3 regions of the Paenibacillus sp. JNUCC31 genome follow, and region 1 is predicted to be linked to each of the others. Evidence: riboswitches for the same ligand, from Rfam matches in the RefSeq annotation. Region 1 holds a riboswitch; each other region holds the start of a gene.
What was found. A riboswitch is a leader RNA that binds a small molecule or an ion and turns the genes downstream of it on or off. The one in region 1 is predicted to bind cyclic di-AMP.

Region 1 (5,339 bases):
GTCCTGCTGAGCAGACCATTCTTGAATTAAGCCTTCACGATTACGTTCTGCCTGTTCCATCCGATTCTGTTGCAGGCGTGAGAGCGTCTGATGGGCCTTTACATGTGCCTGCCGGGTCTTAGCACTCTGCGGTTCGAATGGAACCTGTATCAAATCGTCCACAGGGGAATCGGCCAGCAACCGGAACTCGGTCCCTTTAATGACCGCAGCATCCAACTGAAGGCGTTCCACCCGGAAAGTCACATCTCCACCGTATGACTTCCGAACGACCAAGTCTCCGATATTCATCAACATAATCACCTCTACCCCATCGTATGGGCAAGGACCCGGATTGGTTCATCCGAATTTTACAGAGCTTGGCGTACCCCAGCTTCCCACATCACAGTGCTGAGCGTTGCATATTCCTGCAAACTTAAGGTTTCCCCCCGCCTTGAGGGTTGAATACCAGCCTGTTCCAGCAGCTGATCAGCTTGGTCTCTGTTCTCCTTCGTAAAGAAGCGGGCCTTCAGATTGTTGGAGATCGTCTTTCTGCGCTGGGCAAATGAAGCTTGTACCACTTCGAAATAGTGTGCTTCGTCCGGAATCTCCACTGGTGGTTGCTCACGAACCTTTAACTTGATCACAGCCGATTCCACATTAGGTTGCGGAATAAAGACCGTAGGTGGCACGACACAAACCAATTCCGGCATACTGTAGTACTGGACTGCGATACTCAAACTTCCATAGTCCTTAGATCCTGGTGCAGCAGCCATGCGCTCAGCCACTTCTTTTTGAATCATGACCACAATGCTATCCACAGGCAATTTCTCTTCCAACAGCTTCATCATGATTGGCGTCGTTACATAGTAAGGCAAATTGGCTACAACACTCACCTTATCTACCGATGCAAAGTCCGTGCGGAACAACTCCGCCAGATCTAGCTTCAATACATCCCCGTGATGCACACGAACGTTCGGATAAGGCTGCATCACTTCGCCCAGAATGGGCAGCAGTCGCTGATCAATCTCTACAGCCGTTACAGGGCCGGCTACCCGAGCCAGACGTTCTGTAAGTGCTCCAATACCAGGTCCGATCTCAAGTGCTCCCTTAGTCTCGTCCAAATCGGCTGCATTTACAATCTTGTTCAGTATATTTTGATCGATCAGAAAGTTCTGACCCAGGCTCTTTTTAAAAGAGAATCCGTGTCTTTGAATAATTTCTTTGGTTCGTTTCGGTGTTGCAATCTCAATCGTTTCGTCCATGCCCTTCATACACTCACAATCCTTCACGTTCAATTTGCGATAATGCTTCGGAGAATTCTTCCCGGGTAATCTGAAATACACTGAGCCGCTTGTGAAACTGCTTGCCATTACAATATCCAATGCCGAGCAGATTGCCCATCTCCATACGACGTGCAGCGGCCTGTGGATGCACAATCAGTCCTGCCGCGATAAGATCCTCCCAATCGATCAGGCTCGGTGCACCTTCATATGACGTATGAACACGTGCCAGTGCATGACGAATGGCTTCCGGTGAGGCATTCTCTACCCCGATGTCCCCTTTGCGCGTAGCATCAGCCTCGGGTATAAAAGCATGCTTGCAACCCGGTACTTTATTGGCAATGATTTTGCGAATTCGTTCACCCGCATGATCCGGGTCTGTCAATACAATGACGCCACGTCTCTCCTGGGCAAGCGCAATCCGCTTCAGAATGCGTTGGTTTATGGCTGATCCGCCTGTTTCTATTGTGTCGGCTTCCACGGCCCTATGGATGGCTACCGTATCATCACGGCCTTCCACCACGATCACTTCTTTTATCATGTTCCATTTCTTCCTTTCTAACGCAAAAAGAAGAGGAATATCCTCTTCTCTGCCAAACGGCGGGGAGACTGATATCAGCCCCCTCCGCCGCATATTCCGCATGAATCATTCATGCAACTATTTTATAGCATTCCCATTTCAAAGTAAAACGATTTTAGTTCGCTTCCGGCTTCACCGGTCCGATCACATATACCGTCTTGCCTTTCTTCCGTCCGAAGTTCAGGGCATGCTTCACACTATCATAATACACATCAATTTTGTGGCCTTTAATGGCACCACCAGTGTCTTCCGCACGACGGAAGCCAAGGCCTTCAATATAAACCCACCATCCGATTGGAATGACTTTGGGATCAACTGCAATGGTACGTCCTTCAGTTACGCGGGTACCCGATGCAGTTTTTGTACCAATACCGGGCTCTTCGGAAGAGTATGCCGTCATGGATACATTTTTAAGGATCTTGGAATATTTAAAAGAAGTGCCTGAGACGGTAATGACTTTGCTGCCCGAGGCAGCGGTTTTCTTCGAGTTCGTGGTTGTTGCCTTTTTGGTTGTGGAAGTCTGCGCGGATACCGTCTGAATCACCGGCTCTTTCACAACTGGTTTTGCTTTGGTACCAACAGCGATCACTTTATCGACGCGATTCGTTGCAATCGATTTGCCCACCATTTTTTTGGAGACCAATTCTCCGTCCTGAAACACTTTTTCAATATGCTGTACAATGGTGCCTTCTTTACCACTCACAACGACACGATTATCGCCTTTGTACAAGCTGGGATCAGCCGTTTTGATCACTTTGTAAGCAATCGGCTGTTTCACGTCCACTGTACGCTTTGTTACACGCACTACACGGATTTTCATATCCGCTTTAACAGTGGTTCCAAGCGCCGGATACACTTTATCCTCACTTGCAATTTGAATACCTGATTTTTGAATTGCTTCTTGTACCGATGAATCGGTTGTATACAGTGTCTTGGTGTCTCCGTCTGCCGTAATTTTAACTGGAACGGCCCGCTCAATAACGATGCGGTCCCCATCTGCGATTGCCCCGTTTAAGGGCATGGATACCTGATCGTGAGGGCTGACTGTGATTGATTGCTCCTCCAGCATTTCCTGAAGCATTCCTGTACGAGTCTCTACCGCTTGAGCTTTGCCATCAATAACCAGTGAAATTTGTTTCCCGGCCTGACCGTAAACGACTAACAAGATCATGATTGTAAGCGCAATTGAGAAAATCGCGATCAATGCCATCTGACGCAAGTTCTCATGCTTCCACCGCAACGCGAAAGACTTACTGGATGATCGTGACTCATGGGTCTCTTCTGGTTGGAATGTGCCCACTTCTCCGTCCTCCTTCATAGCCTCGCCGTCTTAAGTAATGCATGATGTCTTTGACGCGACTATACCAAATTTTCTACAGAACACAGGTCGGACCAACATAACCGGTTCTGCACCATGAACCACTCTTCGCAACATGATGTCATCCTCCTGAATACTTACCGTATGATGACCGCATTTCTTTTATTCAAAAACAAAAAAGCCAAAGAAAGAGTTTAAGAGGAACTCTTTCGTGGCTTCCGAATGATTTTGAATATCGGAAATTCATGCACGAGGTTGCCTCTCTTTTTCCGCTTGCGAGGTTAGCTGTCGGGTTCGGGCGAAAGAGAGCCGCCCTATCTCCGGTCATCCGCTCATGGCGGACGCCCTTGAATTCACCCCGAGACCCAAAGAAGAAATCAAATATGGCTTCGCAAAGGTATTCACTGTTTTGGGTCAGCGAATATTGCGCATCAGCTACATTCACCGATGTTTAAGCCCTATTGGTTCCCCCGCTCTCCGTAAACGGAGACTCAGCGAGACTGATTCATGAAAGTAATGTTGTTTCATCGGAAAGTGTCCCTTTGTTCATCCCCCGAACATCTGTCCAATTTTCCGCACAACAATTCACTGAAAAGATGATATCGTGTTTCTATGCATGTTGTAAAGCGTTGTTCAAGTACGTTTTTCTAAATATTTGGTTAAAATATTGTAATATTCTTGATTTATTTGGATCAAAAAGCAAATTAACTCCGTCTAACTCACTTTTTTACCCCTTTTGCTCGATATTTTAGCGAATTCCAAATCGTTCCATGGCATTTTTGGTGGTTATTGCAGCAATTTCCTCCATCGAAATGCCTTTAATTTCCGCAGCTGCTTCTGCAACCAGACGTACATGCGCTGTCTCATTTCGTTTCCCTCGATACGGGTGAGGCGTCAAATATGGTGCATCCGTCTCGATGAAGAATCGGTCCATCGGAACCTTCTCAAGTACTTCCTTTGGCTGTTTTGCATTTTTGAACGTGATGGGCCCTCCAAAGGAAAGATGAAAGCCCAAATCAAGGCACATTTTTGCCGTTTCCCAGCTGCCAGAGAACGAATGCATGACACCCCCTACTTCTCCAGCTTTCTCTTCACGCAAAATCTTTACAATATCCTCATGCGCATCCCGATTGTGAATGACGATTGGCATGTTCAACTCTCGAGCTAGTCCAATCTGTTGTCGTAATACGCGATGCTGTACCTCCTTCGGAGAAGTGTCCCAGTGATAGTCTAGACCAATTTCACCGATAGCTACCACTTTTTCATGCTTGCATAAAGATGCAATCCATTCCAGATCACCTTCCTGCATCGTGATTGCATCCACCGGATGCCAACCTACCGCAGCATATATAAAATCATAGGTTTCGGCCAGCTTCATCGTAGTTGGAATAGTCTCCCGGTTAAAGCCCACGTTAATCATGCGACCAACGCCCGCATCTACCGCCCGCTGAATCATATCCTCGCGATCTTCGTCGAATTGTGGTGCATCTAGATGAGTATGTGTGTCGAACAACATCATTTTGTATTGCTCCCTTCATGTCGAATAAAAGACTCTCTCTTTTCAAATATCTATGCAAATCTTGACTTGACTTCATTGATTGCAATATAGATCAAAGCTATGTTCTACATTTAATTCCAGTGTCAATGAGCACCACATATAGATTTAAAAATAATTTTACATCTATATGTTGCTGATCTCTAGCCTTTAGGGTTGTATTCTAATTGCTCATATTACAAAATTATGTCGATCTACATGTACTCTCCATTAAAGCAGATTACTGTATCATGAAAATAGCTCTTATAGAAAGCCTTTTGCCTATAGACTCATGCACAGCTTTGCACCTCATTAATGTGAGAAATAGGGGCGTATATGAGAAGGTAAATCATGAATAATTGCATCTACCTTATTTTGCGGATAGTACATGTGATGTTTTCCCCGATGAAGACCACTGATTGACCGGACAATGTCGGAAACCTCTGACAACTCATGTAACTTGTCTTGTCGATCCAGCAGTAAAATCTGCTTGTCCGTCGATTCATCTGGACGAAACACATCATACGGATTATCCGTTGGAAAATCAATTTCAAGATCATATTCGGGATTGAGGCCAGCAAGGATAAAGGCTTCCCGAATCTCTTCCATCATGTTTACGTCGATCTGTTCAATCTCTACATACTTATA
Region 2 (5,339 bases), 3.1 Mb from region 1:
TCATCGAATAAACCTGCTTCAGCCATAGGTACCTTGGCACCCCGTGTTTCTTCCGCGGGCGTACCGAACACTTTCAACGTTCCGCCCGTTTCATCCAGTATGGATTTAAGACCAACGGCAGCTCCCAGGCTCATCATGCAGATCAGATGATGACCGCAGGCGTGACCAATTTCAGGGAGTGCATCGTACTCACACAGGAGGGCAATGGTTGGACCTGGCTTGGAGGCAGAATACGTACCGATGAAGGCAGTATCCAATCCAAGAACAGGAGCTTCTACTGTGAATCCGTGATAGGCAAGTTCTTCCTTTAACCGAGCAGAAGCGAGATATTCTTCATTCCCGAGTTCGGGATGGGCACCAATGTATGATGAAATCTCCTTAAAACGGGAAGCATATTGATCAATAACCGTTAAAATTTGTGTTTTGGTATGTGTCATGATGGACTCCTTAGCAAAAATGAAAATAATTCAATAATTATATCATAGTTGCAGTAATTTTTTCAGAAACAAGCTGTAATCGTTCATGTCGAAATGCATTGCATAATCATGCATTCTACTTTATAATGACTCAGGCATCAACAAGAGAAGCACACAAAGTATTATAAGGGGAGAACAGGGTTGAAATTGATTAGTCGTTACACTATGATGCTGCTGGCTTTTGTGGTTTTGCTAACAACAGTTGCACCTGTTGCATCGGCAACGGGAACCACAGGCAATTCAAGCAGTAAAAAGCTGGTGCTCGGTACAAGTGCCGATTTTGCGCCATATGAATTCCATAAAGTCATTGATGGTAAAGACCAAATTGTGGGCTTTGATATTTCCATTGCCAAAGAAATTGCGGCCGATCTTGGCGCAGAACTTGTGATCGAGGATATGGGTTTTGACGGACTGCTGCCTGCATTGCAGAGTGGTCGTGTGGATATGGTCATCTCGGGAATGACACCGACAGATGAGCGCAAGAAAAGTATTGACTTTTCCGATACCTATTATAAATCAAAACAAGTTATCATGATACGTAATAAGGATAAAGACAAATATCCTACGATGGCTGAACTGGAAAATGAAAAAATTGGAGTCCAAAAAGGCTCCATTCAAGAAACGATTGGTCAGGGAATCCCAGGCGCAAAACTGACGGCACTCGATAAAATATCCGATATCGTGCTGCAATTGCAGACCAATCGTGTGAATGCGGCGATCGTCGAAGATACGGTAGCTGCTGGTTATTTGGATGATATTATCGGACTAGCTCCTGCTATTCCGGATGAAGAGCAGGTAGAAGCGGCGATCGGGATTCGCAAGGGAAATACGGAATTGCTGAACGCTGTGAACGGGACGCTCGAACGTCTGAAAAGCGAAAATAAAATTGAGCAAATGGTTAAAGAAGCGAGTCAGTTGAATGCAGACAAGCTGGACAAAAATCAGAACATTTTTGAAGTGTTCTGGCAGTACAAAAGCTTTTATGCGACAGGTGTGGGCTACACCCTTCTACTGTCTGCACTCGGTGTGATATTCGGGGTTATTATCGGTTTGATCATCTGTCTGTTCCGTTTGCATGACGTTGCGATTTTGCGCTGGATCGGTACAGCTTACGTTGAGGTCATTCGCGGTACGCCAATGCTGGTTCAACTGATGATTATCTATTATGGTCTTGCACTGACTCTGGGTATTAATTTCACGCCACTTCAGGCAGGTATCATTACACTTTCCATTAATAGTGGAGCTTATCTTGCGGAGATTTTCCGTGCAGGTATCCAGGGGGTAGATCGTGGTCAACTGGAAGCGGCTCGTTCGCTCGGAATGGGGAGAACTGCTGCAATGCGTTACATCGTGCTCCCACAGGCTTTCAAAGCAGTACTACCGGCGATCGGTAATGAGTTTGTGACCATTATTAAAGAGTCCTCCATTATTTCGGTTATTGGTATGGTCGACATTATGTACCAGGCAAGTGTAGTCAAAAATATTACGTACCAAGGAATGAACCCATTCCTGATTGCAGCAGCCATATACTTTGTGCTGACGTTCATTTTGTCCAAGCTGCTGGGTCGATTGGAAAGGAAGTTGAGTGCAAGTGATAGACGTTAGACAATTATACAAATCATATGGAAATAACGATGTGCTCAAGGGCATTAACGTAACAATCGGCAAAGGTGAGGTTGTCGTGGTCATCGGTCCGTCCGGATCGGGGAAAAGTACATTTTTACGCTGCCTGAACCTGCTGGAGCAGCCGACTTCCGGCGAAATTAATTTTGAAGGTGTGTCAATCACAGACCCCAAACACAACATCAACGCGACTCGTGAAAAAATGGGCATGGTGTTCCAGCACTTCAACCTGTTTCCGCACAAAACGGTGCAGCAGAACATTACAATCGCTCCCATTAAAGTGAAAAAGCAATCCGTTAAGGAAGCTGAACAAATCTCGGCAGAGTTGCTCAAGACGGTCGGCCTGTCCGACAAAAAAGACGCTTATCCGAATCAGCTTTCCGGTGGTCAGAAACAACGGATCGCTATTGCAAGAGCTCTTGCAATGCAGCCGCATGTCATGCTGTTTGACGAGCCAACTTCTGCACTTGATCCTGAAATGGTCGGTGAGGTGCTGGATGTCATGAAGCGTCTTGCTGAAGGTGGTATGACAATGGTTATTGTAACGCATGAGATGGGCTTTGCTCGCGAAGTAGGAGATCGTATTCTGTTTATGGATGGCGGGGTCATTGTAGAAGAAGGAACCCCTGCTGAAGTGTTTGGTGAACCCAAGCATGCTCGTACACGGGACTTCCTTGCCAAAGTGCTCTAATTTAATTCAAACATGACAAAACAGCCTTGTCGACACACAGTCGTTAAGGCTGTTTTGTCATGTGAACATAAGAATGGATTTACATAAAAAGTAACGTTTCTGTCATCAAAGGGACAACTTCAGTCAGACTGTATGTTGAAGGATTCGCATATTTTCAGCATTTGTGATGAACTGTTTCTCCATTTGGTAACATTTACTACGACTCATGGTTACAAAATTGTGATATATTTGTTCCTGCCGAAACTTCCGGACAGGAAGTGTGGGGGATGTAATGATGCAGAATGTGCAGGGGAAGAAAGATGGCACGCTGCTTGGGGTGAATTAGGGCGTACATATAGCTTTTGATGTAATTAGGACCTATAGGGTGGTCTCCTCCATCCGAATCCGACAACTAACTTCGCAGGCACAATGAGGGAGGAAGACCATGATTAACAAGAAACGTATAGCCAAAACAGCAACAGCTTTGCTGACAGCAGCAATGCTAATTCAGGCGGTTCCGGCTCACGCTGATTCAGTTCATGTGGCCAAAGAGGGGGATACCTTCTTCACCTTATCCAAGCAATATGGAGTTGGGTTAAACACACTCATTAAAGCTAACAGTGACATTTCCGCTTACAACATCTACGGCGGTTTGAAAATTACGATTCCAGGCAAAACAAACACAGTATCTGCAGCAGCGGCTACAAACGCAAAAACAATAACTACAGCCAGCCTTGATGTCAACGCAGATAACAAGGTAGTCCAAGCCTGGGGAAAAACATTTGACTACAGCAAGTCAGTCGATGTAAAAGCAACCGCATACTCTGCCGATCCTTCAGAAAATGGAGGATGGGGTGCTGTAGATTACTTCGGTAATCCGCTCGAATTGGGCACAATCGCAGTAGACCCGAGTATTATTCCACTGGGTACGAAGGTCCTTGTAACGGGTCATTCACATCCAGGACTTCCGAAACAGGCATTTGTTGCTACGGCCCGGGATGTGGGGAGTGCTATTAAAGGTCATAGGATTGATATCTTTATTCCGGGAAGCCAACAGTCTGTGAGTACATTCGGTATTCAGGATGTTGAACTTTACATTTTGAAATAACAATAAAAAATGGCCGCACATATCCAGTGCAACTGCACGTTGAACTTACTAATTAGTAAAGGGTGTCCTTCTGTCACGATGATGTGATTGAAGGACACCCTTTTGTTTTTATACGAACTCCTTACAAACAGATCTTACTTGCCTTTTGGCAAGCCCAGCATTTCGTCCAAAGTGACCAGCTCGTACCCCCGATTGCGCAATTCCTCAATAACTTCAGGCAGCGCCTCGATAGTGCCTTTCAGATTCGAACCCACCCCGCCACCTGCATGCTGCAAAACAATGGAACCGGGTTTAACGGCCGACAGAATGTTTTTCTTTACTTTGTCTTTGCTTAGGCCCTTCCAGTCCAGGGAATCAACGTTCCAGTTCACAATGCTGTAACGTTGATTGGCTGCCCACTGCAGCTGTTGTTCGTTAATGTCACCATAAGGAGGGCGGATCATCTTGGGAGTGTAACCCGCTAAATTGCGAATAATATCTCCGGTATGTAAGATTTGTTTGCGAAATGCATTCATGGACAGCTTGCTGAATTCCGGGTGATTGTAGCTGTGATTACCCACAATATGTCCTTCTTTCACCATGCGTTTCACCAAATCCGGATGTTTCTCCGCGCGACTTCCCACAATGAAAAAAGTAGCCCGTACCTTGTATCTTTTCAAAATATCAAGTACCAGCGGGGTGAACCTAGGATCAGGCACATCATCAAAAGTCAAAGCCACCTGTTTTGTTGAAGGACCATTGGTTTTGAATGTATCGGCATATTTCTGCCTAAGCTGTCCAAGTGTCAATTGTTCTTCCTCGGATGAATCCGACTTCGAAACAGGTTTATCTTGTGGGCTTGAAGCAGCCCTTAATTGAGCAGGGGCAAAGCTCCCTCCCAGAAGAATGACCATGATGGATAACATAATGAGGCGTAGACGCATGTTAGTGCCTCCTTTTCCCAAATTGCGTTCTCTTTGGTATGCCCGGGAATGCAGTCAATTATTCGTGATGTGTGAGATGTTTCATTGCTGATTGATGGAATTCGATCCATACTTCCACCATACATATCTCAGATAGAAAAGGATAGGTGGAGCAAGATGAGCACATACGACTTGAAAACCGTTCGTATACAGGTGATTGAGGCTGGAGAAGACAAAGTATTTCTGGTGACTGGAGGAAAATCACATATTGGAGCGGTAGCGACATTTTATCCGGATGGAGAACGGGTGAGCGGGGCTACGGTGCATATTCCAGGGCATAAAGAACAAGAATTGTGTGAGAGGCTTGCACGTAAAGCGGCCATGCATTTGAAAACAGCTGTGACCGTTATAATGGGAATTCATTTTGATGCAATTACACGGATGCAGATTGATGAGATTGTGCAGACTGCAGAGAGGCTGCTTGATGAAGAGTTGATTCAATTCGATCAGCTGATTCAATAGTTTCATTGGAGCCAAAATCGTCTTTTATGATTTTTTTT
Region 3 (5,339 bases), 2.5 Mb from region 1:
CATTTTGAACGTGCCCTGGATTGTAAACATACGGAATTCGATGACCTTTATCCCTATATGATTGAACATCCTCAATTTTTCTGGTACAAACGCTACGTTGCCTGGTCAGAATTGCTGACGATTGTAGGCTTGTGCGAAGAGTTGTCCTTCTCTTGGAAAGAACAATTTACACCGCATCAAGTGGAGTACCTTGAAGAACGTGTGATGTCCGCCAAAGTGCTTGATTTTTGGTTTGAGAAGAACGACAGCAAAGAGCACGCGCAGCGGTAACTTTCAGTCGGGACATACTTTCGAATGACATGACAGTCCAATACAGTCACGTGAGACCTAAATGACTTTTCATTTAGGTCTCTTTTTGTAAATAATTTTTTGGAAAGTAGGCGCCGGGAATATGATCAGTGATGAAGAATTGGATGCACTGCGTTTATCGGGTGAAAAAGTAAGAGTGGTACGAGACGAGATTCAGTCGAATGATGTGACGGGCATTGTCGTAGCCTGGGACGGGGAGCAGGTGCTCATTCGCCGTCAGAATCGTCGTGTGGTCAAACTCGACCGGAATTATCGGTATCAATTATTCAGCGAACCACGCAAGAGCCTGCTCGAAGAATAGGACATGCCTTTTTAGGTTCATTTACCATGGATGATTTGGCATAATTGCACCTCTCGGGAGAGAAGATAGGTACAGTGAGAGCTTGTAACATATCAGCCGAGAGGATGTGCGGTAACCTTGACACTAATGAATGATAAGGTTCATGCCTATAAGGACCAGATTGGAGAATTAAGCGACGTGCTGCCTTCCGTGGTGAAGTCTTATCATGAGTTCACAGGAGAATGCTTTCAGGCAGGAGCGATGGATGCCAAGACCAAACAGCTGATTGCACTGGGCATCGGATTGTTCGCCAACAATGAGGTGTGTACGTTTTACCATGCGGAAGAGGCCCGTGCCAAAGGAGCGACCGACCAGGAGATTATGGAGACGGTTGCTGTAGCTGGAGCCGTAGGCGGCGGTCATGCGCTGTCACAGGGTGCGATGAGAGTCCAGAAGGCCTTGCATTAAAAAAGATGTATTGCAGCCTGATTATAACATCATGCCTATGCATTTGTAGAAAATCAATGTAGACAAAGAAAAGGCTTCGGTAATAACCGAAGCCCTTTCGTGTTCAACTTATATTTTGCCAAGCATCTTATTATACATAAACTGCCCTGTTACCCGGCGTGCTGTTACATAACGATCGTGGAAGTAAGGGGTGGATAATTGGGTGATGCTGACACCCTTGCTGCTTGAAGCGTGAGCGAACTGTCCGCCACCGATATATACACCCGTATGTGAAATGCCGTTGCCCATCGTATTAAAGAATACCAGGTCACCTGTACGCAGATTTGCTTTGGATACCGGAGTTCCGGCCTTAGCTTGTTGCTGGGAAGTGCGTGGTAATTCAATGCTATATTTGTTGAAAATATATCTCATAAATCCAGAGCAATCAAATCCAGCCATTGTCGTGCCGCCCCATTTGTAAGGTATGCCAGTCATGTTGTTAACGACGGTGTTAATACTGCTTGCCTCTGTGCTTGCTGCACCGGATGTAAATAGAACTGCTGCTCCAAAAATGGAGATAATAAGTTTTTTCAAAATCAATGTTCTCCCTTCGATGCCTACGGAGTTAGCTAAGGGTTCGGTAGAAGGTTCCCTATATTTCCTATGTATAAGAATAATTCACCCAAAATGGTTCCCCCGTTTTCAAACATGAAACTCGGCAAATGAATAATTAAGTTTTTGTAACCTTTTGAAACTATATTGCATAAATGCGAAAATGTCAAACGGGTTTTAATCCCTTCTTAGTACCTCAATGTTAACGGAATTCCAGCTTTCCATGTAGAAAAAACTCGGAAGTGCGTATCTAACCTATGACAAAAAAGTAACAACTGTTTCAAATGGATAGAAACTGGACAATGAATTGCTTTTTCGCAAGGGTTTGGATAACACTAACAGGAATCAAAGTAGTTGTTACATGTTGTTGTGAATATTGACATAATTCATTGTTTTGCATAGAATGGTTTTATCCAATCCACATATTGGATAAAAAGAAAAAGTTTGATTTTATAATCAAATATAAGGAGGGTAGGATCAGGGAAACAGTTTGCATAAAATGAATCGGGAGAGGTGTTCTAATCTGATGTTTAAATCAAAAGTAAGGTTTGCATCCTTTGTTATGGCTTGTACAATGGTTCTGTCTGTTATTGGAATAGTATATCAGCCAGTTGCGAAGGTATCTGCTGCAGACGCCTCGGGAACGACAGCGAGTATTGCTGATATCTTGAAAAATCAGCGTGCTGACGGAGGATGGAAGAAAGATTATAAGGAAACAAGCGGCGAGTGGGCAAAATCCACGATTGATAACAAAGCTACATACTCAGAAATCAGAAGATTAGCAAAGGAATTTAAGAAGACTAATGACCCGCGGTATTCGGCTGCTGCCATCAAAGGAATCAACTTTCTACTAAACATGCAATATTCCAATGGCGGATGGCCGCAAGTATACCAGAGCTCAGGTTATCACAAGCACATCACCTTCAACGATGATGCCATGATTAATGTCATGTACATGCTGGATGAAGTAGGTGCACGCAAAGGTGACTTCTCATTCATCGACAGCTCTCTTGCGGATCGCAGTAAAAAATCAGTTGCCAAAGGAGTAGACGCTATTCTGAATACACAGGTTGTCGCTAATGGCAAACTGACTGCATGGGGACAGCAACATGATTCCAGTTCCCTTAAACCTGCAGGAGCAAGAATTTACGAAGTGCCTTCTCTCAGTGCTGGAGAGAGCAGTACGATTGTGAAGTTTTTGAAAACAAGACCGTCAAACTCAAAAATTACAGCTTCAATCGAAGCGGCAGAAACCTGGTTCAACAAAGTGAAAATTACAGGGTACAAATATGTCAGAGAAAACGGGGATAGTAAACTCGTTGCTGATTCAGGTGCAGCGCCCATTTGGGCTCGTTTTTACGAAATTGGAACAGATAGACCGATCTTCGTAGGACGTGATGGGGTTGTGAAATACAAGCTTAGCGAAATCGATAAGGAAAGAAGAGGCGGATATGCTTGGTACGGTAACTGGCCTTCCAAGATATAGTTCTTTCACGCTTTTCATCAATTTCAATCAGAATCATAAAATAAACAATAACAATAATTTGACTCATACTTAATATCCAAACAAAACCAAGGGTAATACAGTGCTTGTTAACTGTGTTGGCCTTGGTTTTTTGTTTTACATGAAATGATGGATGAATACAGCTTTAAATATAGAATGAAAAAATTTTTTTTTTGTTGACACATATTATTCCACATGATATATTATTTCTTGTCGCCGCGATATAATATCTCGGAGATATGAGATACGCGGTCGTGGCGGAATTGGCAGACGCGCACGGTTCAGGTCCGTGTGGGCTTACCCCCGTGGAGGTTCGAGTCCTCTCGACCGCATCATATGTAAGGTGAAAAAGGTTCCTAGAATGGCATTTGTGCCATCAGGAACCTTTTTTTGTTGGTTTACGTTTTTAGTAGGTTTTCCTTTGTTTATTTATCCAGTAATGGAAAGATGTTCGTTCTGCGACGGTTTGCCCCTTTAATTCAGGTTATTTGTACGTAAAATACCGAATTGTACCTATTCTGTGCCTCAGGCATCCACTATTCTTTTCTCGTATGGAAGCGCTATCAACCATGATTTGAATGACCAAATTCAGAGGGGGTAGGGATAATTTGAAACGAATCGGAAAAAGGATGGCAATGTGTTTTATGGTATTCGTGATTGCGGCAGTGCAGTTCGGGATGATGGGGACGAGAGGTAATGTGGCACAAGCAGCAGATAAAAGTCTCGCCCAAAAGCCGTATATGGGCTGGAGCAGCTACAGCATGCAGGTGTATGACGGGGCGGGTAACTGGACATCGGCCGAGAGCATTAAGAAGCAATCAGATGCCATGCGTGAGAAGCTGCAGGCCCATGGCTATGAATACATTAATATTGATGCTGGCTGGAACGGGGACGAGGATGAATATGGCCGTCCTATTCCGAGTACTGTTCTTTATCCGAACGGATTTCAGGAGGTCATTGATTATGTCCATAATAACGGGCAGAAGATCGGGATCTATCTGATCCCGGGATTATCAATCACCGCCTATAACAAAAATCTTGAGGTTTATGGGACGGGTGGAGCATGTCGTATGCAGGATATCGCGGTAAAGCCGCTCGTTGTTATGGATGCTTGGGATTCGTACACGTACAAAATCGATTTTACGAACCCATGCGCACAGAAGTATGTGGATTCCATTGCCGATCTTCTGGGCGAGTGGGGCATTAACTTTGTCAAATTCGACAGTGTAACTCCGGGATCGGGAATCAATAACTTGAGTCGGGATGCACGCGGTGATGTGGAGGCGTGGTCCAAAGCCCTGGACAGAAATAACATCTGGTTTGAGCTTTCCTGGGCGCTCGACCATAATTACGTGGATTTCTGGAAAAAGTATGCGAACGGTTGGAGAATCGACTGGGATGTTGAAGCCTACGACAGCAGTAAGGGCTTAACGGAATGGTCGAGCATTTCACGTTTATTCCCCATCGCTGCCATCTGGTGGCGCGATGCAGGTCCAGGGGGTTGGAACGACTTTGATTCCCTGAATGTCGGGAATGGCTCGATGGATGGTCTGACCAGGGACGAGCGGAAGACCGCTACCACGTTCTGGGCAATCTCTTCAGCACCGCTTTATTCAGGTAATGATCTGACCAGGTTGGACAGCTATGGACTGGAGCTGCTTACGAATGATGAAGTCATTGCGGTCAATCAGGCCGGACGTCCAGCCCATCCGGTTTCCATGGACACCAAACAGCAGGTATGGTATGCCAATAACGGAGATGGTACGTACAGCGTAGCTCTGTTCAATCTGGGCAACCGGAGTGCAGAGGTGAAAGTGAAATGGAGCGATCTTGGCCTCGAAGGTCCGGCTTTGGTCCGAGATCTTTGGAGCCATTCCGAATTGGGAACTTTTAATACGGAATTTAGTGGCGGCGTGTTGGAACCCCATGCTTCCCGAATGCTTAAAGTAACTGCCGTGAGCGGCACATCGGCCGTTAATGATGATGACACGGGCATGCGTTATAGTGGGGATTGGAAGCGTAACGGGGGCAAGGAGCAAATCGATGGCAGACAGGATCTAAGCATCGCCATTACGGATTCCTCGACCACAGACTCTGCGAATACGCAGCAAGGAGTTGACTTGGAAGCAGAAGTGGACCCAATCACGAATGTAGAAAATGCTGCAAATGCGGTTTCAATGGATGCTG

Region 2: it holds a riboswitch for cyclic di-AMP, as region 1 does, so the genes downstream of both, JNUCC31_RS01275 (3D domain-containing protein) here and JNUCC31_RS14800 (resuscitation-promoting factor) in region 1, are expected to answer to the same signal.
Region 3: it holds a riboswitch for cyclic di-AMP, as region 1 does, so the genes downstream of both, JNUCC31_RS26145 (C40 family peptidase) here and JNUCC31_RS14800 (resuscitation-promoting factor) in region 1, are expected to answer to the same signal.

What each region holds. Positions count from the first base shown of each region.
Region 1 covers NZ_CP062165.1:3,437,199-3,442,537, reverse strand. Annotated here, with positions in the region: gene yabG (sporulation peptidase YabG) at 1-288, opposite strand, end outside; gene rsmA (16S rRNA (adenine(1518)-N(6)/adenine(1519)-N(6))-dimethyltransferase RsmA) at 348-1,250, opposite strand; gene rnmV (ribonuclease M5) at 1,255-1,800, opposite strand; gene JNUCC31_RS14800 (resuscitation-promoting factor) at 1,955-3,139, opposite strand; cyclic di-AMP (ydaO/yuaA leader) riboswitch at 3,412-3,664, opposite strand; gene JNUCC31_RS14795 (TatD family hydrolase) at 3,906-4,676, opposite strand; gene JNUCC31_RS14790 (HD domain-containing protein) at 5,004-5,339, opposite strand, start outside.
Region 2 covers NZ_CP062165.1:321,203-326,541, reverse strand. Annotated here, with positions in the region: gene JNUCC31_RS01290 (M20 family metallopeptidase) at 1-437, opposite strand, end outside; gene JNUCC31_RS01285 (ABC transporter substrate-binding protein/permease) at 618-2,081, shown strand; gene JNUCC31_RS01280 (amino acid ABC transporter ATP-binding protein) at 2,068-2,790, shown strand; cyclic di-AMP (ydaO/yuaA leader) riboswitch at 3,016-3,212, shown strand; gene JNUCC31_RS01275 (3D domain-containing protein) at 3,215-3,877, shown strand; gene JNUCC31_RS01270 (polysaccharide deacetylase family protein) at 4,012-4,800, opposite strand; gene lpdD (prenylated flavin chaperone LpdD) at 4,957-5,301, shown strand.
Region 3 covers NZ_CP062165.1:5,906,412-5,911,750, forward strand. Annotated here, with positions in the region: gene JNUCC31_RS26130 (hypothetical protein) at 1-270, shown strand, start outside; gene JNUCC31_RS26135 (hypothetical protein) at 392-610, shown strand; gene JNUCC31_RS26140 (carboxymuconolactone decarboxylase family protein) at 728-1,057, shown strand; gene JNUCC31_RS26145 (C40 family peptidase) at 1,166-1,630, opposite strand; cyclic di-AMP (ydaO/yuaA leader) riboswitch at 1,636-1,767, opposite strand; gene pelA (pectate lyase) at 2,175-3,134, shown strand; tRNA gene JNUCC31_RS26155 (tRNA-Leu) at 3,401-3,484, shown strand; gene JNUCC31_RS26160 (X2-like carbohydrate binding domain-containing protein) at 3,761-5,339, shown strand, end outside.